Regions from separate parts of the Gordonia terrae genome, predicted to be linked through region 2. Evidence: predicted binding sites of a transcription regulator. Region 2 holds the regulator's gene; the other holds the start of a gene.

Region 1 (12,295 bases), 950 kb from region 2:
GGCGTTCGGGAACGACTCGAGGATGAGTTGGCTGTGCCCGCCGGCGCCGAGCGTGGCGTCGAGGAAGACCCGTGGTTCATCGGAATCCAGTGCGGGGGCGAGTAGTTCGACGATCCGAGCACCCATCACCGGTACGTGTCCGTACTCGCCGGAACGGCGAGGTTCGTCACCTGCATCGACCATGATGAAGACCCCCCATCGGCATGTGTGCGGTATCGGCGGTGGGCGGTTGCTTCGGGTCGGCGAGAGCAGGCGGTCGGATGGAGCGGGGTCCCGACCCGATCACGCACCTGGCGTTGGGGAAGTACGCCAGGGTCGCGACCGGGCCGAGGCCTCGTGCCACCCGAAGCCTCTGGGCACCGAACTCGCCCATCGGTTGCTGTCTCTTCGGTCTGTCTCTTGGTCGGTCGCCGGGTCTGGGTGGCCCGGCTACAGCACCGCGTTCAGGGCCGCGGAGTTGGCGGCCGAGAAGTTCTCCTCGTGGCTGGTCTGGTACTCGTTCCACGCGGCCGAGTCCCAGATCTCGAGGTGGTCGAAACTGCCGAACACCACGCACTCTTTCGTCAGCCCCGCGTAGACACGATGGTCGACGGACAGGCTGATCCTGCCCTGACCATCTGGTCGTTGTTCTTCCGAACCGGCGAAGAAGGTTCGCTGAAAGGCACGCAGATCGGGATCGTTTCGGGATGCCTCGACGATCCGAGCGGCGATCGCATCGAACTCCTCGGTCCGGTACACCGACAAGCTGTGATCTTGGCCTTTGGTGACCACTACCCCTCCTGCCAGTGCGTCGCGGAACTTGGCGGGCAGCGTGAGCCGCCCCTTGTCGTCCAACTTGGGCGTGTAGGTACCGACGAATCGCACGGACACGTCGACACCTCCTGCCCACCGGATTCCGCGCCGTCCTGCGCCTCACCCGGTGATGCCACAGTACCCCACTTTCCACCACTTTCCACCCCACACGCCCCCTGATTCACCCCACCTCAGCAAATATGCAGTTCAGAGACGTTGATTCGAGTGTGGCGAAGCCTGCCTCGGCGCGTCGCGAGAAGAAATCTCGACGCGAGCGGCGTGACAAGAGGTGCTTTGTGTTGCCAGAGAGGCTTGAATGACCGGGCGAAACCGATGGGTGGGGCGTAGTGGGGCGCCCAGGTGGGGGGAAGTGGGGATCGCCGGTGGGGTGAAGTGGGGACACCGTCGACTGGGCGTCCAATCTCGTCGACTGGGCGTCCGATCCCGTCGACCGTGCGTCCGATCCCGTCGACTGTGCGTCACGCAGTGTTTCAGAACTCACAGGAGGCGAACGGCAGCACGAAAAGAGCCGCGTGCCCGAAGGCACGCGGCTCTCTCTATGCAGTTGTGTCGCGGGGTCGGTCAGCCGATCGACGAACGCGGGGTCGCGATCAGCAGATCACTCTTGCTCGAACCGCCGATTGAATCGCTCCTCCATACGTTCGGACAGCTTGCGCTTGCCGCCGGACGACCCGGATTGCTTCTTGCCGGCCCTGGGGGCCGACGAACCGGACTCGGCGGTGCCGCTGCTGTCTCCCCAGAGAGCGAAGAGACCGGCCCCGAACATCACCAGGAAGCCCAGCAGGCTCACTATCGGGAATCCGCCGATGCTGATGTCGACGATGAGTCCGCCGACCAGCATCACCAGGCCGACGACGAAGATCGCCGCCGCCTGCAAGCGACGACGACCGCTCGACCTCCCCAGACGTCGACGCTTGACACTGGACGCAAACTTGGGGTCTTCCGCGTACAGCGCGCTCTCGATTTGTTCGAGCATGCGTTGCTCGTGCTCCGAAAGTGGCACCGACCCTCCTTCTCACTGATCCGCGACGCCGACGAAGGTCACCCGCGACCGGAAAGGCGTCTGCGCCTATATCGTCCCATGATACGAGGTGAAACCGACCGCGACCACCATTACTCGCCGTTGCGGATGACCGGCCGGTGCGAGATACGGCAAAGTGTGGCCCGATTCACGCTGTCGCGCCGATCTGCGGGGCCTCGAAACCGAGTTTTCCTTGCTCGTAGGCGATGACCATCGTCTCGACCTGGCGCAGGAAGTCGAGGACGAGCAGACGCATTCCGGCCACGCTGTCGGGGTCGACCGTGCGGATGATGCCGGACTCGATCTTCATCCGCACCGGCGAGAGCGCCGCGAACCGGGCTGCGATCGGCGCCAGCTCAGGTGCGACCATGCCGATGCGCGTCCACGCGTTCGATGTCGACGTCCTGCGCCGGACCGTGCCGATCGGCTCGTGGACGGCCAGGGCCGCACCCGATGCGCGGAGGGCGACCAGATACAGCTGACGAAAACGTTCGGCACCGTCGTCGACGCCGTCAGCGTTGTCGAGGAGCAGGTGTGCGCGCTCGAGGAGATCGCGGGCGCGGCCGACCATCACCGGATCGACGGGTGCCCCGTGGGTGAGAGCTGTGGCGCTGCGACTCCTGGCCATGCCGTCCTCCTCCTCGTGCGTGTGGTCGTTGTGTCCGGCGGCAGACGCTTCCCTCGTCCGCCGCCGGACCGTGTCGTGGATGAACGCGAACAGCTTGCGGAGGCACATTCATCGAACATCCGTTCGACACGTTCAATATAGCTAGCCCGGCGTCGGTGTTCAAGACATCTGTGACCCGAAAACACCGCCGGCCTGTACAACGCCACCACCCGCGACCCGATTCCTGCCGAGTGTGCATCATCGATAGGACAATTCCCGGAAGTGTCCGGCGCCGGTATCCACCCCAGAGGGCGGTGCCCGTCGGTGATGCCGGGCGACTCATACGCGCCGACGACGACGCAGAGACCGACGACGTTGAGAACGACGACGAGGAGAACGGGAGTCCGTTGACGATCCGCCTGGTGAGCCTGACCGGCCAGGACGCCCGGGCCTGGCTCGAGCCCGCATTGGAGATCTACGTGACCGCGATGAACTATCCGCGCGGTACCGAGATCCACCGCGCCGGGCTCTGGCGTGAGCACATCGGCCGGCCCGGATGGCGCGCGGTGGGTGCGGTCGAGACCGTGAGTCCCCACGAGGCGCGGACCATGCCTGCCGCGCGCCGTCGGGTGGGTCCGCCGGTCGGCATCGGGCCCGACGACCTGCTGGTCGGCATCGCCTACGGATACACCGGCGCGACCGACCAGTGGTGGAATCAGCAGCTGCGACTCGGACTCCGTCAGACCGGCCGCCGGCCCGGGACGATCGAGGCGATCGCCCGCGACTACTTCGAACTCACCGAATTGCACGTGCACCCCACCGCCCAGGGACGAGGAATCGGCCAGTGGCTGCTCGCGCGACTCCTCGCCGACCGGCCCGAACGTCACGTACTCCTCTCGACCCCGGAGATCCCTGCCGAGGACAACCGGGCGTGGTCGTTGTACCGGCGGATGGGCTTCACCGACGTCCTGCGTCATTTCACCTTCACCGGCGACCCCCGTCCGTTCGCCTTCCTCGGACGGCCGCTCCCCCTCGAACTACAACCGCCGACCACGGCCCGGCGCGCCGAAGCCGGGAGCTGACGTGAACGGAACCCGGCGCGACGCCGTCATCATCGGCGGGGGCCACAACGGGCTGATCGCCGCGGCCTATCTGGCACAGGCCGGACGGGAGGTGGAGGTCCTCGAGCGGGACGAGATCCCCGGCGGCGCCGTCTCGACCGTCGAACGGTTCCCCGGGCACCGGGTCGACCGCGGGTCGTCGTCGCACCTGATGATCCGTCACTCCCCCGTCCTCGACGACCTCGAGCTGGCCGCACACGGTCTGCGGTACGTCGACTGCGATCCGTGGGCGTTCGTCCCGGCGACCGAGACGGCCCCGCCGATCGTCTTCCGCACCGACCTCGACGCGACCTGCACGTCGATCGAAAATGCCTGTGGTGCAGCCGATGCCGCCGCCTACCGCCGATTCGTCGCCACGTGGACACCACGTGCCCGCGCGGTCATGGACGCGTTCTACCAACCCGCGACGATGGCTCGGTTCGGCCGGGCCTTCGGCGGGCTCGGCGACACCGCGACCACGGCGCGCACCGGATTCCTCGGCCGGCGGGGCGGCCGGGTGCTGAACCTCACCGCCGAGTTGATGGCCTCGGGCGACTCGCTTCTCGACGAGTACTTCGACTCCGAACAGCTCAAGGCCGGACTCGCGTGGTTCGGCGCGCAGTCCGGGCCGCCGATGAGTGCACCGGGGACCGCACCGATGATCGGCTTCGCCGCACTCATGCACCGGATTCCACCCGGCCGCGCGATCGGGGGCAGCGGTGCCCTCACCGACGCACTCGTACACCGGATCGCCCACGACGGCGGCATCGTCTCGTGCGGCGACCCCGCGGTCTCCATCGCGCGCTGCGGCGACCACTGGCAAGTACTCACCCGCAGCGGCGAAACACGCTGTGCCGGCACCATCATCAGCGCCTGCCACGTGCTGACGACGCTGGATCTCCTTGCCGCCGGCGGCTACGACGCCGGCACCATCGACCGGTGGCGACGCGCCATCGTCGTCGGCAGCGGGATCGGTATGGCGGTACGGCTGGGGACGACGAGCCTGCCCGCCTACCGGGATCTGCCGGACGACCTGCCCGAGCACGGTGTCCATTCGGCTCTCGGACTGCTCGTCACCGACCGCGCCCACCTCACCCGGGCCCACGCCGCGGCGTCGGTGGGCGAGCTCCCGCCGCGTCCCGCGGTGGTCGCGATGAGCTACTCGGCGATCGATCCGACACTCGCTCCGCCGGGCCGTTCCGTCATCAACCTGTGGGCGCAGTGGCATCCGTACCGGCTGGCCGAGGGCGACTGGCCCGCCGCGGCCGACCGGGCCGCGAAGGCCGTCTGCGACGAGGTCGACCGCCATGCACCCGGATTCGCCGAGTCGATCGCACACCGGTACATCCAGACACCGCGGGATCTCGCCGACGAGCTGGGCCTGATCGGCGGCAACATCATGCACGTCGAGATGTCCATCGACCAGATGTTCATGTGGCGCCCGACCCCCGACCTCGCGGGTCACCGGGTGCCCGGCGCCGACGGGCTGCTCCTCGCCGGCGCGTCGACACACCCCGGTGGGGGTGTCACCGGCGCCAGCGGGTACATCGCCGCCCAGTCGGCTCTGCGGCGCGGGCGCCGGGGGTTCGGCCGCCGATCCTGACTCGCCGACCGTCCGACCCGAGAAGCGCCCTGGACAAGGACCCTCGAGCGACCGCCGCCCGCGATCTGCCGCTGGGCCGCGGTGGGCGGTGTCCGGGCCGGGTGGTTCGACATCGGGGTGGCCGGGAGACCCGACGCGGCGCGGCACGATGGGTGCCCCGCGCTTCCGCCGAGGTCTGGCACGATGAGCACCGTGCGTTCGTCGAATCCCGTACCGGGTGCGCCCGAGTCCCGCCGAGCCCGGCGCCTGCTGCCGTCCGCGGTGGCCGTCGCCCTCGTCGCCCTGTCCCCGTTGATGGCCGGTTGTCTCGAGCGGTCGACGACGGTCGGTGATCGCTACTCGGGGAGCGTGGTCGTCGCGACCACCCCGGACAATCCGCGCGGGACACCGCAGTTCGATCTCCCCGAGTCGATGGCCGGACAGGTCTCGGTGACCGACTACCGACAGGTGCCCGAGCGACCCGACGCGCCGTCGGCGACTCCCGGCGCCGGACCCGAGAGCCCGGCCGAATCCGAATCCTCTTCCCCCTCCGAGACCGCCGGGAACGATGACGCGGGTGCGGAGGGGAATCCCGACGAGGACGATCCCGCCACCCGGGTGGGCTCGCGAGCGACGTTCAGTGATCTGACGGCAGGTCAGTTCGCCCAACTCGGCGACATCGTGGCCGACGCCTACGGCGACACCTCGCTGACGATGGACCTCACCGCCAAGCGCAGCGGCGAGGTCGTGCGATTCCGCGGTGACACCGACCTGACCGAGCTCGTCCCGGAACGCGACTACGTCCAGCTGACCGTCACCTTCGGCGGTCCGGTGACGGCGACGAACGGTGAACAGGTCGGGGAATCGACCGTGACCTGGACGCCCGCACCCGGTGAACCATCGGACTTCAGCGCCGACGCCACCTACCCGGACCCGGCGACCGCCGCGGTCAGCAGCTGGTCGTGGTTCGTCGCCCTGCTGTGCGTCGTGGTGGTCCTGGTGATCGTCCGGATCGCCTACAGCAAGCGATACCGCGGACCACGCCCCGGACGGCCGGCACCGACGAAGTCCGCACCGTCGACGATCTCGGGCGAGGGACTCGCCGCAGCCGCCGATCCCGCGGCAGGTGCGTCACCGGCACCGCCCGCCACGGACCGGAAGCCCTCCGCCGGGACGTGATTCGGCAGCCGGTCCGGCGTCGAAACCGGTCCGGCGTACCGGGTCTCCCCGCTCAGGCCGGAACGTGCAGCGCGGCGTCGACGTCCACGCCGAGACGGCCCAGGACCTCGGTCGTGGCCTTGGCGAAGTTGAGGCTGCAGAAATGCAGGCACGGCGCGCCCTCGGCGACGAGGCGCTGCGCCATCTCGGTGGCGAAGTCGATGCCGACGGCACGGACCGACGCGCGATCCTCCTCGGCACCGTTGCCGGCCGCCTTGGCGAAGCGTTCCTCGACGTCGGGCGGGATCACCGAACCCGACAGCTCGACCATCCGCCGTGCGGTGGCCAGTGAGGTCACCGGCATGATGCCCGGGATGATCGGTTTGAGTCCCTGCTCGGGGTCGGCGGCGGCGACCCGATCGCGCAGCCGCAGGTAGTGCTCGACGTCGAAGAACATCTGGGTGATGGAGTACTCGGCACCGGCGCGCAACTTGTCGACCAGCGTGCGGGTGTCGTGATCGATGTCGGGCGACCGGTGATGGGTCTCCGGGAACGACGCCACTCCCACGTGGAAGTCGCCCAGGGTGTCGATGAGCCGGACCAGTTGTTCGGCGTACTCGACCCCGTCGGGATGGGCGACCCACTCGCCGAGCGGATCGCCCGGCGGATCGCCGCGCAGCGCGAGGATGTTGGTGATGCCCTGGTCGGCGTAGGCGCCGACCAGTGCCCGCAGTTCCGCGACGCTGTGGTTGACCGCGGTCAGGTGGGCCACCGGCAACAGTGTGGTCTGTGCGGCCAGCTCGCCGGTGATGCGCACGGTGCGGTCCCGGGTGGAACCGCCGGCGCCGTAGGTCATCGAGACGAATGCCGGGGACAACCGCTCGAAGATGCGCACCGCCCGCCAGAGCCGGGACTCGGCCTCGGCGTCACGCGGTGGGAAGAACTCGACGGAGAACGGGACCGGGCCGCGGTGCGGAGCGGCCAGACGTTCGACGATCGAGGGTGCGGGAGCGGTTGGGGTCACTCGCACAGTGTACGGAGCTGGTCGCATAGCCTGGCAGGGTGACCTCCACGATCCCCACGCCCACCTCGCTCGATGCGGTCCCGGGCGCCGTCGAGGCCGAGTTGCGGGCCTTCTTCGCCGACGCGGTGCCCGCCACCGCCGCGATCGCGCCGGTGGTCGGCGAGGCCGCCGAACTGATCCGGGATTTCGTCCTGCGGGGCGGCAAGCGCATCCGGCCGGTCTTCGCCTTTGCCGGCTGGCGCTGCGGGACATCGTCGTCGGACCGCACGGTCGCGGGAGACGACGCACCCGGCCCGCGGGACGCACTGCGGGTCTGCGCCGCACTCGAGCTCGTGCAGGCCTGCGCCCTCATCCACGACGACATCATCGATCGGTCCGACACCCGTCGCGGGTTTCCGACGGTGCATCGCGAATTCGAGTCGCGCCACGAGAGCGCGAAGTGGGCCGGGGACCCCGGCGCGCACGGTGTCGCCGCTGCGATCCTCGCCGGCGACTTCGCGCTCGCCTGGGCAGACGACCTGGTTCACGGTCATCGGCCGGGGGTTTCGACAAGCTCAACCGGCAGCAGGGTCGGCTCAACCGGCAGGGACGGATCGACCGTCGAGGACGGCGGCCGCCCATTGCCCGCCGCGGTGGGCGCGACGTGGGCGGCGATGCGGACCGAGGTCCTCGGCGGGCAGTTCCTCGACATCGTCAACGAGGCCGGCGGCGACGACTCGACCGAGGCCGCTTACCGCGTCATGGAGTTCAAGACCGCCGCCTACACCGTGGCGCGGCCCCTCGAACTGGGCGCGCGGCTGGCCGGTGCGTCCGACGATCTCGTGTCGGGCCTGCGGTCCATCGGCCACGATCTCGGCGTCGCATTCCAGCTCCGCGATGACCTGCTCGGTGTGTTCGGTGATCCGGAACGGACCGGGAAGCCGTCGGGTGACGATCTGGTCTCCGGTAAACGCACGGCACTGCTCGCGATCGCCCTGCAACGAGCCGACGCGGCCGACCCGGCGCTCGGCGCGCGTCTGCGCTCCCACCTCGGGCGCGCCCTGGACGATGACGAGTTGAACTCCGCGCGTGGCATTTTCGTCGAGGTGGGCGCGGTGGCCGAAGTCGAGAACTCGATCGACGAGCTGCTGGGGTCGGCGCTGGCCGCACTCGACGCCGCCGACATCGGCGCCGACATCCGCACCGAGCTGATCGCGGTCGCACATCGCGTCGCGCACCGCGAGGCGTGAACGCTCCCGTGACACGGGCCGCGCGCGGCTCGACCGGCCGGTTCGATCTGATCCTCGGCGCCATCGGTTCCGTGCTCGTCTGCCTCGGCAGCTTCGGGGTCGGCGACCCGCCGCGGAACTCGACCGTCCTGTCCGATCTGGGTCTGAGCTGGATCACCTACGGACACGGGAAGAACGTCTTCGGCACGCTGTTCTGGCTGGGCGTTTTCCTCATGGTGTTCGGCTGGGTCCGACTGGGGCGTCGGATCTTCTCCGGCTCTGCTCACACCCCATCGACCCGGACGTTGAGTCGGTGGGTACTGGTGTGGGCCGCCCCACTCCTCGTGGCGGTGCCGGTGTACTCCCGCGACGTCTACGCCTACCTGGCGCAGGGCGCCGTGTTCGGCGCAGGCTTCGATCCGTACGCGGACGGTCCCGCCCACCTACCGGGCCCACTCGTGGACAGCATGGCGCAGGTGTGGGCGACCACGACGGCTCCCTACGGCCCCTTCTTCATGGGCATGCTGCGCGTGGTCACCGAGATCACCGGCGATCACGCGATCATCGGCGTGCTGGCCATCCGGCTCGTGCTGTTGCCCGGACTGTTTCTGGCGCTCTGGGCGATCCCGCGGCTGGCCGAACGGTTCGGGGCCTCACCCCAGGCCGGGCTGTGGCTGGCCCTGTTCAATCCGATGGTCCTGATCCACCTCGTGGCGGGCCCGCACGTCGAGTTGCTCATGATGGGCGTGCTCGTGACCGGGATCGTCCTGGTGGTCGACGGCCGGCATGTGTGGGGTACGTCGGTCCTGGCGCTTGCCGTGTCGATCAAGATCACCGCCGGGATCGCGCTGCCGTTCGTCTTGTGGATCTGGTTGTCGCACATCCGATCTCGTCGACCGGTGACATCCCGCGACGTGGTGACGGTGTTCGCGTCGATCGTCGGCATCGCGGTCGCGGTGTTCGGGGTGTGGACCCTGGCGATCGGTCTGGGACTCGGTTGGCTCACCGGTCTGGGGTGGGCCGACGTCATCATCAACTGGTTCACCGTCCCCACCCTCGCCGCCCATCTCGTCACCCTGATCGCGGCGCCCTTCGTCGCGCTCAACCTGCAACCGGTCCTGGAGGTCACCCGGGCGATCGGTTCGGTCGTTCTCGCGGTGACACTCGTCGCGGTGTGGTGGCGACATCGACACGACGCACGGGATGCGGTGGCCGGGATGGCCTGGGCGATGCTGGCCGTGCTGCTGCTCGAACCGTCGACGCTGCCCTGGTACTACACCTGGGTGCTGGTGATCGCGGTCGCCTTCGACCTGCCGATGTGGGTGCGGGCGACGGTCGTCGGCGCGTCGACCTTCCTGCTGATCGTCTTCCAGCCCGACGACGCGATCGTCTTCTACAAGCCCGTCGAGGTGGCGCTGGCCGCGGCACTCGCGGGCCTGGCGGCGTGGTCGCTGTCCCATCGGGACCCGTTGCGGCTGGGCCGGTTCGGGAGGTGGGCGTGGGGTGCGACCCCGGCCGGCGAGAGCGCTCCTGCGTCGGATGCCATCGCGGAGTCCGGGGTCGAGAAGTCGGCGCGCGCCGACGCCGAACCCGGGGAATTCGGGGCCGGGGAATTCGGGGCCGGGGCGCCGGTCAGAAAGCCTGGGCCTGCGCCCGGCGGATGATCTCGCGGGCGAAATCCGTGTGCAACGCAGCTGCCGGGTGGAGACCGAGATCTTCCTGCTCGGTGAACAGCCACTCCATCACTTCGTCGCGCGTGTAACCGCCGTCGATCAGGACCGCCACGAGTCCGTAGAAATGCTTGGCGACGCCGTCCTCGTCCACGAACAGTGCCGGAATCGCCGGGTGGCCATCGTGGCTGACCGCGAGCAGATGATGGTCACGGATGAGTGTGCGCACTCGGTTGGTCGACACCCCGAGACGGTCGGCGACATCGTCGATCGACAGGAACTCGGTGTCGGACGGCAGAGTGTCAGGCGACAACGGTAGGGAACCCACGTCGAAAGGGTAACCGGTCGTCGGAAGCGGGAGAAACCGTCGGGTCGAGACAACCGGCCGAACGAGACCCGCGAAGGCCCGGCGGCAACACAGTCGGTCTCGGCATCGTGCCGATGCTCTCGACCGGCCCGGGCGGCAGGTAGATTCGGCAGCGTGAACTCCCCCGTCGACACGATGCTCGGGACCGTCCTGGAGGACCGATACCGGATCGACGCGCCCATCGCGCGCGGCGGGATGTCGGCGGTGTATCTCGCGGTCGACCTGCGGCTGGGGCGCGACGTCGCGGTGAAGGTGATGGACTCCCGCTATTCCGGTGACCCACAGTTCCTGCGCCGCTTCGAGTTCGAGGCGCGTGCGGTCGCCGGCCTGAAGCACCCCGGGCTGGTCGCCGTCTACGACCAGGGCATCGACAACGGCATCGCCTTCCTGGTGATGGAACTGGTCGACGGGGGCAGTCTGCGAGAACTGTTGCGCGAACGCGGCCCGATGCCGCCCCATGCCGTCGTCGCGGTGGCCGCGCCGGTACTGGGCGGACTCGGCACCGCACATGCCGCGGGCCTGGTCCATCGCGATGTGAAACCCGAGAACGTGCTCATCTCGGACGAGGGCGAGGTCAAGGTCGCCGACTTCGGGCTCGTGCGCGCCGTCGCCGAGGCGGGGGTGACCTCGGCGAGCGTGATCCTCGGGACCGCCGCCTACCTCTCCCCCGAGCAGGTCGAGTCCACCCACGCCGATGCGCGCAGCGACGTCTATTCCATGGGTGTGATGATGTTCGAACTCCTCACGGGCAGAACACCTTTCTCCGGCGACTCGCCCCTCGCGCTCGCCTATCAGCGACTCAGCTTCGATGTGCCGGCGCCCGGTGACGTGATCGCGGGGGTGCCCGAGGAGTTCGACGAGATCGTGCTGCGCGCGACCGAACGCAACCCCGCCGACCGGTATGTGGACGGCTTCGACATGCAGCGGGCGCTCCTCGGCGTCGCCGACGAACTCGATCTCCCGCCGTTCACGGTGCCGGCGCCCCGCCGGTCGGCCGAGCGACAGACGGTGTCCCGCTACCGGAGTCCGGATCCCGGCGGGCACGGCACGCGGGTGCAGTCGGTGCCGGGTCCGCACACCCCGGCGTCCGAGCCGGTACGGCAGGCGAACGACACCCCGGTCGAGCAACCGGCGGCCGAACGCGAGGACCTCGCACCGTCGCCGCGTCCCGTGACCCGCCGCACGGCTCGGCCCGAGGCCGTGGAGCCCGAACTCATCGGCGGCAGCCGCCTGGGCGCCCTGATGTGGATCGTCGTCGTGCTGCTGCTCACCGCGGGACTCGGCGCCCTCGGCTTCTGGGTCGGCAGCACGTTCCTCGCGATCGGCTGACTCCCTCCCCCGAAGGTGCGAGCGCAGCACCCTCCGGGGGCAGGGAGCAGAGTGTCAGCCGCGCAGCATCTCCGCGACGAGGAAGGCGAGCTCGAGCGACTGCTGGGTGTTGAGACGAGGATCGCAGGCGGTCTCGTAGCGCCCGCCGAGATCGAGGTCCGAGATCTCCTGTGCGCCACCGAGACACTCGGTGACGTCCTCACCGGTCAGTTCGACGTGGACGCCGCCGGGATGGCTGCCCAGCGCGCGATGGACCTCGAAGAAGCCCTGCACCTCGTCGACGATGCGATCGAAGTGCCGGGTCTTGAAACCGGTCGACGCCTCGTGGGTGTTGCCGTGCATCGGATCGCACTGCCAGATGACCTTGTGTCCGGTCGCCTCGACGGCGCCGACGATCGCCGGCAGCACGTCGCGGA
Region 2 (12,295 bases):
GAGGACCTCAAGACCCTGCCGTTCCCGATGCTGAGCGACCTCAAGCGTGAACTGGCCACCGCTGCAGGCGTTCTCAATGCCGACGGAGTCGCCGACCGCGCGACCTTCATCATCGATCCGAACAACGAGATCCAGTTCGTGTCGGTCACCGCCGGCTCGGTGGGCCGCAACGTCGACGAGGTCCTGCGGGTCCTCGACGCGCTGCAGTCCGACGAGCTGTGCGCATGCAACTGGAAGAAGGGCGATCCGACCATCGACGCCGGCGAGCTCATGACGGCCGGCGTCTGAGAGGAGAACAGATGAGCATCGAGAATCTGAAGAACGCACTCCCCGAGTACGCCAAGGACCTCAAACTCAACCTCGGATCGATCAGCCGGACCACCGCGCTGAGCGAGGAGCAGTTGTGGGGGACCCTGCTGTCGACCGCAGCGGCGAGCCGTAATGCCAAGGTGCTGAGCGAGATCGCCGACGAGGCCGCCGACACGCTGTCCGCCGAGGCCTACAACGCCGCACTCGGCGCCGCGTCGATCATGGGTATGAACAACGTGTTCTACCGGGGTCGCGGCTTCCTCGACGGCAAGTACGACGACCTGCGTCCCGGCCTGCGGATGAACATCATCGGCAACCCCGGTGTCGACAAGGCCGCCTTCGAGCTGTGGTCGTTCGCGGTGTCCTCGATCAACGGCTGCGGCCACTGCGTCGCCGCACACGAGAACACCCTGCGCGAGGCCGGCGTCGACCGTGAGGCGATCCTCGAGGCGCTCAAGGTCGCCTCGATCGTCAGCGGCGTCGCCCAGGCGATCGCCACCACCGAGGTGCTCGCCAACGCCTGATCCGCCGCAGCGCGACGAACACGGGCCCGGCTGCTTCGAGCAGCCGGGCCCCTTCGTGACGCGCCCTCCGCAAGCTCCAGGCGCTCCTCAGGGAGCAGTGGGGACGCGCCCTCCGCAAGCTCCAGGCGCTCCTCAGGGAGCAGTGGGGACGCGCCCTCCGCAAGCTCCAGGCGCTCCTCAGGGAGCAGAACGAACAGCTATCGCAGGGTCAGCTCAGGGCCGCGCGCATCCGGTCGGCGAGTTCGCCGACCTCGGCGGTCGTCATCACGAAGGCGGGCGAGATCTGCAGCGCCCCTTGACCCGCCGCGCGCGTGCTGACGCCGTGCTCGCGCAGCGCGCGAACCGCGGCCGGAGCGGTGGCGGCGTCGGCGAGCTGGACCGCGGTGACCGCACCCAGACCGGTCCGGACCTCGGCGACCGCATCGAGATCGGTGAGCGGTGACAGCGCCGCGGCGAGGTCACCCTCCAGACGCGTCGCCTCGGCGAGGAGGTTCTCGCGCCGGATGATGTCCAGGTTGGCCAGGGCGGCCGCCGCCGCACCCGCGTGCCCGCCGTAGGTGTAGCCATGCCGCCACCACACGCCACCGGCGAAGAAAGGCTCGGCGATCCAGGGGGCGATGAACACCGCGCCCATCGGGACATAGCCGGACGTGAGGCCCTTGGCGGTGGTGATCATGTCGGGTTCGAGGCCGAATCGTGCCGAGGCGAACCAGGATTCGCCGCCGATGCGACCGAAGCCGGTGACGACCTCGTCGACGACGAAGAGGATGTCGTGGTCGCGGCAGATGCTCCGCACCTCGGCGAGGTAACCCTCCGGCGGCAGGTAGATGCCGCCGGCACCGATGATCGGCTCGCAGAAGAACGCGGCGATGTTGTCGGCGCCCACCCGTTCGATCAGGCCGAGCAGGCTCTTGGCGTCGTCCCACTCGACGTTCTGGACGTCGTGCATGAGTTCGCCGTACCCGTCGTGGTTCAGCGGGATGCCGGCCAGCGAGGTGCCCGCGGCGTGCATGCCGTGGTAGGCCTTGGTGCGGCTGACGACGACCCGCTTGGACTCGCGTCCCTGCTCCACCCAATAACGGCGGGCGAGCTTGACGGCGGTGTCGATCGAGTCGCTGCCGCCGGAGGTGAAGAAGATCTTCGACCCGGGCACCGGCGCGATCGCGCCGAGTTCCTCGGCCAGTTGCAGGGTCGTGTCGCTCGCGATGTCACCGAAGTTCGAATAGTGCGCGATGGAGCCGAGCTGCCGGGCGACGGCGTCGGCGATCTCGGTACGACCATGGCCCACATTGGTGAACCAGAGACCCGCGGTCGCATCGAGATAGGACTTGCCGTCGCGATCGAAGATGCGCGCACCCTCGCCCCGGGTGACGACGAACGGACCGCTCGCGGTCACCGCACCCATGTCGGCGAAACCGTGCCACAGCGACCCCGGAATTCCGGTACTCGAACCATCAGCCATGGCCCCAATGATGCCGGTCCGCGCACCCTGCACGGCCACTGGGGTGAAGTCCCGCGCGCACCGACCCATATCCTGGAGGGATCATGCCGGACCCGTCTTCCTCAGCTTCCCCGTCGCCGGGAAGTGCCCCGTCTGCAGGCGCACCGGGTGTGTCGCGCCCGGACCTGCTCCGCGCACTCGACGACGTGGGCCTCGTCGACGCCGACCGGCTGCGGCGTCGCATCGACCGCCTCACGGCGCGTCCGGATGACGCGAAGTGGGAGCAACTCGTCACCGACGTCGACAAGGCACGTGCACGACTCGACCGGCGGCGCGCGAGCGTCCCGGTCCTGCGCTTCCCGGACGAACTCCCCGTCTCGGCGGCACGGGAGGAGATCGCCGAGGCGATCCGGGACCACCAGGTCGTGGTCATCGCGGGTGAGACCGGTTCGGGCAAGACCACGCAGCTCCCGAAGATCTGCCTCGAACTCGGCCGGGGCATCCGCGGGTCGATCGGGCACACCCAGCCCCGGCGGATCGCCGCGAGCTCGGTCGCCAAACGCATCGCCGACGAGACCGACACCGAGCTCGGCGACGCGGTCGGCTACTCGGTCCGGTTCACCGACCGGTCCGGCGCCGACACCCTCGTCCGGGTCATGACCGACGGCATCCTGCTGCGCGAGATCGCCACCGACCCGATGCTGCGCCGCTACGACACCCTCATCATCGACGAGGCGCACGAGCGCAGCCTCAACATCGATTTCATCCTCGGATACCTACGCCGGTTGCTGCCGCGACGACCCGATCTCAAGGTCATCATCACCTCCGCGACGATCGAACCGGCCCGGTTCGCACGGCATTTCAGCACGCCGACGACATCGGTCCCGGTCATCGAGGTGTCGGGTCGCACCTATCCGGTCGAGATCCGTTACCGGCCGCTGAGCCTGCAGGAGCGCCCCGACGACGGCGACGATGCCGGTGGTGGCGAGCATGCCGACCTCGACCAGATCCAGGGCATCGACGCCGCCGTCGACGAACTGTGGGCCGGTGGCCGCGGCGACATCCTGGTGTTCCTGCCGACCGAGCGCGACATCCGGGAGACCGCGGACGCGTTGCGCCGCCGCACCGGTGGTGGCAAAGGGCCCGGCGCCGAGATCGTGCCGCTCTACGCGCGGCTGTCGATCGCCGAACAGCAGAAGGTCTTCTCCCCGTCCGACGGACGCCGGATCGTGCTGGCGACCAACGTGGCCGAGACCTCGGTCACCGTGCCTGGCATCCGGTATGTCATCGACACCGGCACCGCCCGGATCAGCCGGTATTCCACCCGGACCAAGGTCAATCGCCTGCCCATCGAGCCGGTCTCCCAGGCCAGCGCCCGCCAGCGCGCAGGCCGATGCGGTCGCGTCGCGCCCGGTGTCTGCATCCGCCTCTACAGCGAGAACGACTTCGAATCCCGACCGGCGTTCACCGACCCCGAGATCCTGCGCACCAACCTGGCGGCCGTCATCCTCCAGATGACCTCCCTCAAACTCGGCGAGATCGCTGAGTTCCCGTTCGTCCAGCCGCCCGACGACCGCGCGATCCGCGACGGCATGGGCGTTCTCACCGAACTCGGCGCCATCACCGTCCCACGCGAGGGCGGCCCGCCTCGGCTCACCCCGACCGGCCGGTCGATGTCGCGGATTCCGGTCGATCCGCGGGTCGCCCGAATGCTCATCGCCGGACACGAGCTCGGCTGTCTCGACCACCTTCTCGTCATCGCCGCGGCGATGTCGCTCCCCGATCCGCGGGAACGGCCGGCCGAGCACCGGGAGGCCGCCGACGCCCAGCACCGGCGCTTCGTCGTCCCGCAGTCGGACTTCCTGTCCTACGTGGAGCTGTGGCGATACCTCGGCGAACAGCGCAAGGAATTGTCCGGCAGCCGCTTTCGGCGCATGTGCGAGCGGGAGTACCTGCACTTCCTTCGCATCCGGGAGTGGCAGGACCTCCATCGACAGCTGACCGAGATCGTCAAGGACCTCGACTGGTCGGTCGCGCCCACCGAGCTCGACGCCGACGCCGTCCACCGGGCCATCCTGTCGGGTCTGCTGAGCAACATCGCCGCCCGCAACACCGAGGGCCGCGAGTTCACCGGTGCGCGCAACACCACGCTGCTGATCTTCCCCGCCTCTCCGCTCGCCAAGAAGCCACCCGCCTTCATCATGGCGGCCGAAATCCTCGAGACGTCCCGACTCTTCGCCCACACCGTCGCCGGGATCGATCCGCTGTGGGCCGAGAAACTCGCCGGGGATCTCGTGAAGCGCACCCACAGCGAACCGCATTGGTCCGCCAGACGCGGGGCCGCCATGGCCTACGAACGCGTGACGCTCTACGGGGTCCCGCTCGTCGCCCGTCGGCGCGTCGACTACGGCCCCATCGACCCGGTGGTCTCGCGGGAGCTGTTCATCCGGCACGCTCTCGTCGAGGGCGACTGGCGGACGCAGCACGCCTTCTTCGACCGCAATCGCAAGCTTCTCGAGGCCGCCTCGGACGTCGAGAACCGCACGCGCACCCGGGGTCTGGTGATCACCGAGGACCAGCTCTTCGAGTTCTACGCCCAGCGGCTACCGGCCGACGTCACCTCCGCGCGACACTTCGACTCATGGTGGAAGAAGGCCCGCCGGGCCGAGCCGGATCTGCTGGATCTGCGTCCCGAGGACGTCACGGGAGGCACCGATGTCGCGCCGACGGACTACCCCGGCGCCTGGCAGCAGGGCGACACCCGACTCGAACTGCGTTACCGCTTCGAACCCGGCGCGCCCGACGACGGGGTCACGGTCGTGATCCCGCAGGCATTGCTCCCCCATGTGCGTCCGGCCGGATTCGACTGGTCGGTCCCCGGCATGCGCGCCGAACTCGCCACCGCACTGGTCAAGTCCCTGCCGAAACAACTCCGCAAGAGCATGTCCCCCGCGCAGCGATTCGCCGACCTCGCCCTCGGCCGACTCACCCCCCGCAAGGAGCCGCTGGCCGCCGGACTGGCGCGCGAGCTGTCGGCGATCACCGGGATGAGGGTCACCGCAGCCGATTTCGACGTCGAACGGGTGCCGGCTCACCTCCGGATGCACTTCGCGGTCGCCGACGATGCCGGACGGATCATCGCCCGCGCGGACTCGTTGTCCGAGCTCCAGCAGAAGGGTGTGCCCGCGGCGCCGCGAACGGTGTCACGCACGCTGTACCGGGCCTGGACCGCCGACGGGATCGGCACGCTCCCCGAACAGACGACGGTCGACGTCGCCGGGCAGCGGCTGACCCGCTACCCGACGATCGACGCGGTCGCCGATGACAAGGGCCGCCCGCGTGGCGTGATCGTCGTGGACGCGTCCTCCCCCGACGCCCGCGAGCGTCTCCGTCGTCGCGGGCTCGTCGCCCTGCTCGAACTGGCGATTCCCCCGTTGTCCAAACGCCTCGCCGGCTCACTCGATCCGGCCGAACGACTCGCCCTGAGCCTGAGTCCCTATGCGGACATCGAGGCACTGCTCGCCGACTGCACTCGACGGGCCATCCGGGACGCGGTCATCGGCGTCGGCGACGCCCAGCTGGCGGCAGTCCGCTCGCCACAGTCCTTTTCGGCCTTCCTCGAGCGGATCAGGCCGCGCGTCGCCGAGGCCGCCCCGGACTATTTCTCGCTCGCCGTCGCGGCGCTCGAACGGCTGGCGCCGGTCCGCGCGGCGATCGACCGGCACGCCGGATCGCTGGCTGCCGACGACGTCGCCGAGCAGATCGACCATCTCGTGTTCGACGGCTTCGTGGCAGCCACCGCACGGCGGCATCTGGAGAACCTGCCGCGGTACCTCGACGGTGCGCGGGCACGTCTCGAGGCGCTGCCCGCGTCCGCCGCGCGCGACAAGGCCGGCGTCGCGGTCGTCGATCGCGTCGTCGAGCGGTGGGCTCAACGGCTCGAACAGGTCCCTGAGCACCGACGGGCGATCGTCGACGACGAGGCGCAGTGGCTCGTCGAGGAACTACGGGTCGGGTTGTTCGCCGAGCGTCTCGGTACCGCGTTCCCCGTGTCGGAGAAGCGCGTCCTACGAGCTCTGGACCGACTCGGCTGAGACGGGATCGGTGGTGGCGGTCTCGACACGCCCGCCACCGGACGCCGACGACTTCAGATCGTCGATCTCCCGCTGGAAGTCCTCCACCGAGTCGAACGACCGGTACACCGACGCGAACCGCAGGTACGCCACCTCGTCGAGATCACGCAGCGGCCCCAGGATCGCGAGACCGACTTCGTTGCTGGGGATCTCGGCCGATCCGCTCGCGCGCACCGTGTCCTCGACCTGCTGGGCGAGTTGCGCGAGTGCGTCCTCGGCGACGTGCCGCCCCTGACAGGCACGACGCACACCGCGCATGACCTTCTCGCGACTGAACGGCTCGGTGACACCGTTGCGTTTGACCACGGCGAGCACGGCGCTCTCCACCGTGGAGAATCGGCGTCCGCACTCCACACACGAGCGACGCCGTCGGATGGCCTGCCCTTCATCTGCGACACGCGAGTCGATGACCTTGGTGTCGTCGTTCTTGCAGAAGGGGCAGCGCATCGTGTCCTCACGCAGGTCGCGGGACGCTGGAACGCACCGAAACCGTGCGCCCCGCCGCTTCTCGGCCGGCCCCTGTGACATCGAGGATACCGCCCGGCCTCAGCGGTACCGGGGGGTGAGCAGGGGCTGACCCACCTGCAGCGCACTCGACGGCAGATCGTTCATCGCGACGATCTCGTCGATCACGATGTCGCGGGGCATCTCGGGCGCCACCCGGCCGGCGATCGTGCTGAGGGAATCCCCGGCGCGCACGTGGACGACCTCTGCGCTCACCGCGGCGGGCGTCATCGAGTCCGAATAGTTCTGACCGACGACACCGAACACCCACACGACGAACGCAAGGCCGACGCCGGCGAGGACCGCGACGGCGGTGCGGCGACGGCGACGGAACACCGCTGCATCCGGACCGACCGGCCCGCGGCCCCTGGCACCCACCGCCGAGCCACAGTGCGTGCCGCCGGCACGTGGCGTCAGTGGCGACCCGCCCACCGGACGGTTGCCTGCCGGCCGGTTGTCGACGGGCCGAGAACCGTCGGACAGCGGGGTCCGGGTCCGAATGCGGTCGGCGCGGTCGGTGCGCGCCCGGACGGTGTCGGGACGCTCGGTACGGACGGGAGCGACGAGAGTGGCGGTGCGCATGGTGCCCTCCGGGTGTTCGGTGCGGGATCGTCGGGTGTTCGGGTGTCTGGCATTCGGTGTTCGAACCTCGATCAGATGTTCGATGCACTGATGTTCGAATTTGTAGCACGGCGCACCGACAAAGTCTCGCGACACATCGAACAAATGTTTGAGGTGGAGGTCGCACTCCGCTAGGCTCGGACGCGGCTGAACATCCCCACGGGCCATCTACCAGCACGTTCCGAAGACGAGAGGAACCGAACATGAGTGACACCGGCGATAGGCGCGGCCGAGCGCGGGGAGCCGACGACGAGGCCCCCATCGACGTCGCCGCCGCCGAGGCCTCACTCACCCCGCGCCAGCTCGGGGTCCTGGAAGTGATCCGCCGCTCGGTACGCGAGCGCGGTTACCCGCCGAGCATCCGCGAGATCGGCGACGAGGTCGGCCTGGCCTCGACATCGTCGGTCGCCCACCAGCTGCGGACCCTCGAGCGCAAGGGTCTGCTCAAGCGGGACGCGAACCGGCCGCGTGCGGTCAACATCGCGCCGAGCGAATCGCCGTCGCCGGAGACCCCGTCGGCCGGCCGGCTGCCCGAGCCGACCTTCGTGCCGGTCCTCGGCCGGATCGCGGCCGGTGGCCCGATCCTGGCCGAGGAGGCGGTCGAGGACGTGTTCCCGCTTCCTCGCGAGCTGGTCGGCGAGGGCTCGCTCTTCTTGCTGCGCGTCGTGGGCGAGTCGATGATCGACGCCGCCATCTGCGACGGCGACTGGGTCGTCGTGCGGCAGCAGAACGTCGCCGACAACGGCGACATCGTCGCAGCGATGATAGACGGCGAGGCCACCGTGAAGACCTTCAAGCGTCAGGGCGCCAATGTGTGGCTGATGCCGCACAACGAGCTGTTCGATCCCATCCCGGGCAACGACGCCGTGATCCTCGGCAAGGTCGTCACCGTGATGCGGCGAGTCTGACCTCTCCCCCGACCGAACGGTCGAGCACCGCCGCGGCAGCTTCCCGCGCCGCGGCGGGGTCGGACGTGGCCAGCGCGGCGTCGGCGGCGGTGCGGCAGTCCTGTGCGGTCACCTCGCCGAGCCGAGCCCCCACCGCGGCGGCCGCGGCCGGCGCGCTGGACAGCGAGGTCACCCCGAGACCGACGAGCACGCAGGCAAGATTCGGATCGGCAGCCGCCTCACCGCACACCCCGACCGGCTTGCCCTGGCGGACACCCGCTGCGGCGACACCCGCGATCAGGCTGAGCACCGCGGGCTGCCACGGATCGGTCAATCCGGCGAGATCGGCCGACATCCGATCGGCCGCCATCGTGTACTGCGTCAGATCGTTGGTGCCGATCGACACGAAGTCCACCTCGGCGAGCACGGCCTCGGCCAGGATGGCGGCCGCGGGCACCTCGATCATGACCCCGGCGACCAGGCCCCGGCCGCGGACCTCCGCGGCGAAGGCGCGCGCCTCGGACGGCGAGGCGATCATCGGCGCCATGACCCACGGCGCGACGTCGGAACCCGACGCGGCGTGCGCGATCGCGTCGAGCTGGTGGGCTCGGATCTCGGGATGCGCCAGGGCGATTCGATCCCCACGGACACCGAGCGCGGGATTGGATTCGTCTGGGTGGGTCACGAACCTCAAGGGCTTGTCCGAGCCGGCGTCGAGGGTACGGATCACCACCTTCTGCCCGCCGAACGCGTCGAGGACCTCCCGGTAGATCGCGGCCTGTTCGTCCACCGACGGTTCGTCGGCACGTTCGAGGAAGGCGAGTTCGGTGCGGAAGAGTCCGACGCCCTCGACCGGGTGCCCGGCGGCGGCCCGCGCCGACGATCCGTCGGCGACATTGGCGAGCACCGAGACGGCGATGCCGTCGGCGGTCCGCCCCGGACCCGTCCACCCGGCGACGAGCTCGGCGTGCCGACGATCCTCCTCGACTCGCGCCCGCGCCGTCTCCGCGTCAGGCTCCACCTCCACCCGGCCGGTCGTCCCATCGACGAGAATGGTTGTACCGGCAGTGATCTCGGCGAGATCGGCCACGGCCACCACACACGGAATCCCCAGTTGCCGGGCGATGATCGCGGTGTGGCTGGTCGGCCCACCCAGCCGGGTGACGAGCGCGATCGTGGTCGTCGGGTCGAGACCGGCGGTGTCGGCGGGCGCGAGGTCGTCGGCGAGCAGCACCGAGGGCACCTGCGGTGTCGGCAGGCCCGGCTCGGGTAGACCGAGCAGTTCGGCGAGCACGCGGTCGCGGACATCGTTCAGATCGGTGACCCGCTCGGCCATCAGCCCGCCGAGTTTGGTGAACACCGCCGCGAACTGATCGGTCGCGGCGACGGCAGCGGCCTCGGCCGTGGCGCCCTTGGTGATGAGCGCGCTCGCGGCCCCGATCCACCCCCGGTCCTCGGCGAGTCCCGCGGTCGCCGCGAGCACCTCCGCGGTCACCCCGGTGTTCTGGGAGGCGCGCGTACGCAGTCGCGAGGCGACGGCGCCTGCCGCCGTGGCGAAGCGTGTTACCTCGTCGGCACGACGCTCCTCGGCGATCTCCACGCCGACGCCGAGCTTCTCCGGCGTGTGATCGGGTCGCTCGCCCGGCCACAGCGCGGGACCGTGGGCCAGTCCGCCGACCACCGGGGTCCCTGTCAGGATCTGCGCCATCGTCTTGCCTCTCACTCGACTACCGATGTGACCACCGTTACAAAATGTGCTTGACTTGTCAACACAAACAGGCGTAAACACAATTACTACAACATGCAATCCCACACGCCTCAACAAGCGGGGTGGTCGGAACCGGAGATCGGAGCGGTGTGTACGCCGAGGAGAGACAACAGGCGATCGTCGACGAGGTGCGCGTCGCGGGGCGGGCGTCGGTGGCTGCGCTCGCCGAGAAGTTCGACGTCACGAGCGAGACCGTCCGTCGAGACCTCGCCGTCCTGGAGCGTGCCGGACATCTGCAGCGAGTCCACGGCGGTGCCGTGCGCGCCGAGGTCATGCGCGCCCTGGGTGAGCTCGGCATCGACGAGCGCGAGTCGAGCCAGATCGAACAGAAGACGGCGATCGGCCGAGCGGCGATCCGTTTCCTGCCGCCGGACGGCGGTTCCGTGCTCTTCGACGCCGGCACCACGACCTACCGCGCCGCCGAGGCGACCGCGCCCGATCGGAGGCTCACCCTGTTCACCAACAGCCTGCCCATCGCCGGCCTGCTGGCCGGCACCCACCCCGCCGGGCTCCATGCGCTCGGCGGACGCGTCCGTGGTCTCACCCAGGCCACGGTGGGCGTCGAGACGGTGGACGCGCTCCGCCGCCTGCGGGTCACCACCGCGTTCCTCGGCACCAACGGTCTGAGCGAGTCCCATGGGCTGTCGACTCCCGATCCCGACGAGGCGGCGGTGAAAGCGGCGATGGTCGCGGCCGCGCAACGCGTCGTGGTCCTCGCCGACAGCTCGAAGATGGATCGCGAAGACCTCTCCTCCTTCGCCGGGATCGACGACGTCGACGTCCTCATCACCGACTCCGGGATAGACCCGGCCTTCTCGGCGGCACTGTCCGCGCGCGGCGTCGAGGTCGTGATCGCATGATCGTCACCGTCACCGCGAACCCCAGCCTCGATCGCACCCTCGAGCTCGGCGCACCGCTGGCACGCGGCGAGGTGCAGCGCGCTGGCACGGTCCGCACCGAACCCGGCGGCAAGGGCGTCAACGTGGCCCGCGTCGTCGCGGCCGCCGGCCTGTCCACCCGAGCCCTGCTCCCCGCGCGGACGGGCGACCCGCTGTGTACCGCACTCGACGAACTCGGACTCCCCTACGACGCGGTGCCTGTCGACGGCGAGGTCCGCTCCAACATCACGATCGCCGAGTCGGACGGCACGACCACCAAGATCAACGCTCCGGGTGTCGCGCTGACCGCGCGGGATCGCGATGCGCTCGTCGAACTCATCCGGGCGCACGCCGACTCCGCCCAGTGGGTCACCCTCTGCGGCTCCCTCCCGCCCGGCGTAACCGACAACTGGTACCGCGCGATCGCCGACGACCTGGTCCTGGCCGGGTGCCGCGTCGCGGTGGACACCTCCGGCGCCCCGCTCCGGGCGACCGTGGCCGGTCGCGTCGACCTGATCAAACCCAACGAGGACGAACTCGCCGAACTGACCGGCGCCGACCCGGCCACGCTGCGGGAAGCCCTGTCGCGCAACGACCTCGAACCCGTGGTCGAGGCCGCGACCGCGATCGCGGAACAGATCGGCGGCAACGTCCTGGCCACACTCGGAGCAGCCGGCGCCGTCCTGGTCACCGCATCGGGCGTCTGGTCGGCGACACCCCCGCCGATCGTGCCGCGCAGCACCGTCGGCGCCGGCGACTCCTCGCTCGCCGGCTTCCTCATCGCCCAGAGCACAGGGGCCTCGCCCGCGGACTGCCTCCGGTCGGCGGTGGCCTACGGCGCCGCGGCCGCCTCACTCGCGGGCACCCAGGCCCCGACTCCCGACCATCTCGACCTCCCCGGCGTCCGGGTGACCGAACTGTCGGGAGCCGCCCGCATGAGCTGACGCCACCTTCACGGACCCGCACCGCACATCCAGTACCACCCGTTGACCCCGTACCCCCTGTCACCAAAGGACATCCCATGACCGAGCAGATCATCACCGCCCAGACGGTGAGTCTCGACGTCGACGCCGGCGGCGATCCCGCCGCCGTCATCACCACGCTGGCCGACGCGCTCGCCGCGGCCGGCCGGACCACCGATCCCGCCGATCTCGCGCGGGCCGCGCTGGACCGGGAGGCCAAGTCCGCCACCGGGCTTCCCGGCGGCATCGCCATCCCGCACGCCCGGAC

What was found. The regulator LexA, encoded in region 2, represses DNA repair genes until DNA is damaged. The targets are predictions, from matches to a motif close to CGAACANNTGTTCG.
Region 1: the regulator LexA is predicted to act here: its motif matches at 2,575-2,588, upstream of BCM27_RS15505 (SAV_6107 family HEPN domain-containing protein).

The regions. Positions count from the first base shown of each region.
Region 1 covers NZ_CP016594.1:3,470,644-3,482,938, forward strand. Annotated here, with positions in the region: gene rsmH (16S rRNA (cytosine(1402)-N(4))-methyltransferase RsmH) at 1-183, opposite strand, end outside; gene mraZ (division/cell wall cluster transcriptional repressor MraZ) at 430-870, opposite strand; gene BCM27_RS15500 (DUF3040 domain-containing protein) at 1,412-1,816, opposite strand; gene BCM27_RS15505 (SAV_6107 family HEPN domain-containing protein) at 1,983-2,462, opposite strand; gene BCM27_RS15510 (GNAT family N-acetyltransferase) at 2,849-3,523, shown strand; gene BCM27_RS15515 (phytoene desaturase family protein) at 3,525-5,144, shown strand; gene BCM27_RS15520 (LppM family (lipo)protein) at 5,328-6,302, shown strand; gene BCM27_RS15525 (methylenetetrahydrofolate reductase) at 6,355-7,332, opposite strand; gene BCM27_RS15530 (polyprenyl synthetase family protein) at 7,344-8,534, shown strand; gene BCM27_RS15535 (alpha-(1->6)-mannopyranosyltransferase A) at 8,543-10,177, shown strand; gene BCM27_RS15540 (Rv2175c family DNA-binding protein) at 10,146-10,511, opposite strand; gene BCM27_RS15545 (protein kinase domain-containing protein) at 10,665-11,879, shown strand; gene BCM27_RS15550 (class II 3-deoxy-7-phosphoheptulonate synthase) at 11,934-12,295, opposite strand, start outside.
Region 2 covers NZ_CP016594.1:2,519,529-2,531,823, reverse strand. Annotated here, with positions in the region: gene BCM27_RS11485 (peroxiredoxin) at 1-288, shown strand, start outside; gene BCM27_RS11480 (alkyl hydroperoxide reductase) at 300-833, shown strand; gene BCM27_RS11475 (aminotransferase family protein) at 1,042-2,295, opposite strand; gene hrpA (ATP-dependent RNA helicase HrpA) at 2,379-6,368, shown strand; gene nrdR (transcriptional regulator NrdR) at 6,342-6,854, opposite strand; gene BCM27_RS11460 (LysM peptidoglycan-binding domain-containing protein) at 6,954-7,493, opposite strand; gene lexA (transcriptional repressor LexA) at 7,736-8,440, shown strand; gene BCM27_RS11450 (phosphoenolpyruvate--protein phosphotransferase) at 8,418-10,127, opposite strand; gene BCM27_RS11445 (DeoR/GlpR family DNA-binding transcription regulator) at 10,277-11,047, shown strand; gene pfkB (1-phosphofructokinase) at 11,044-12,009, shown strand; gene BCM27_RS11435 (PTS fructose transporter subunit IIABC) at 12,087-12,295, shown strand, end outside.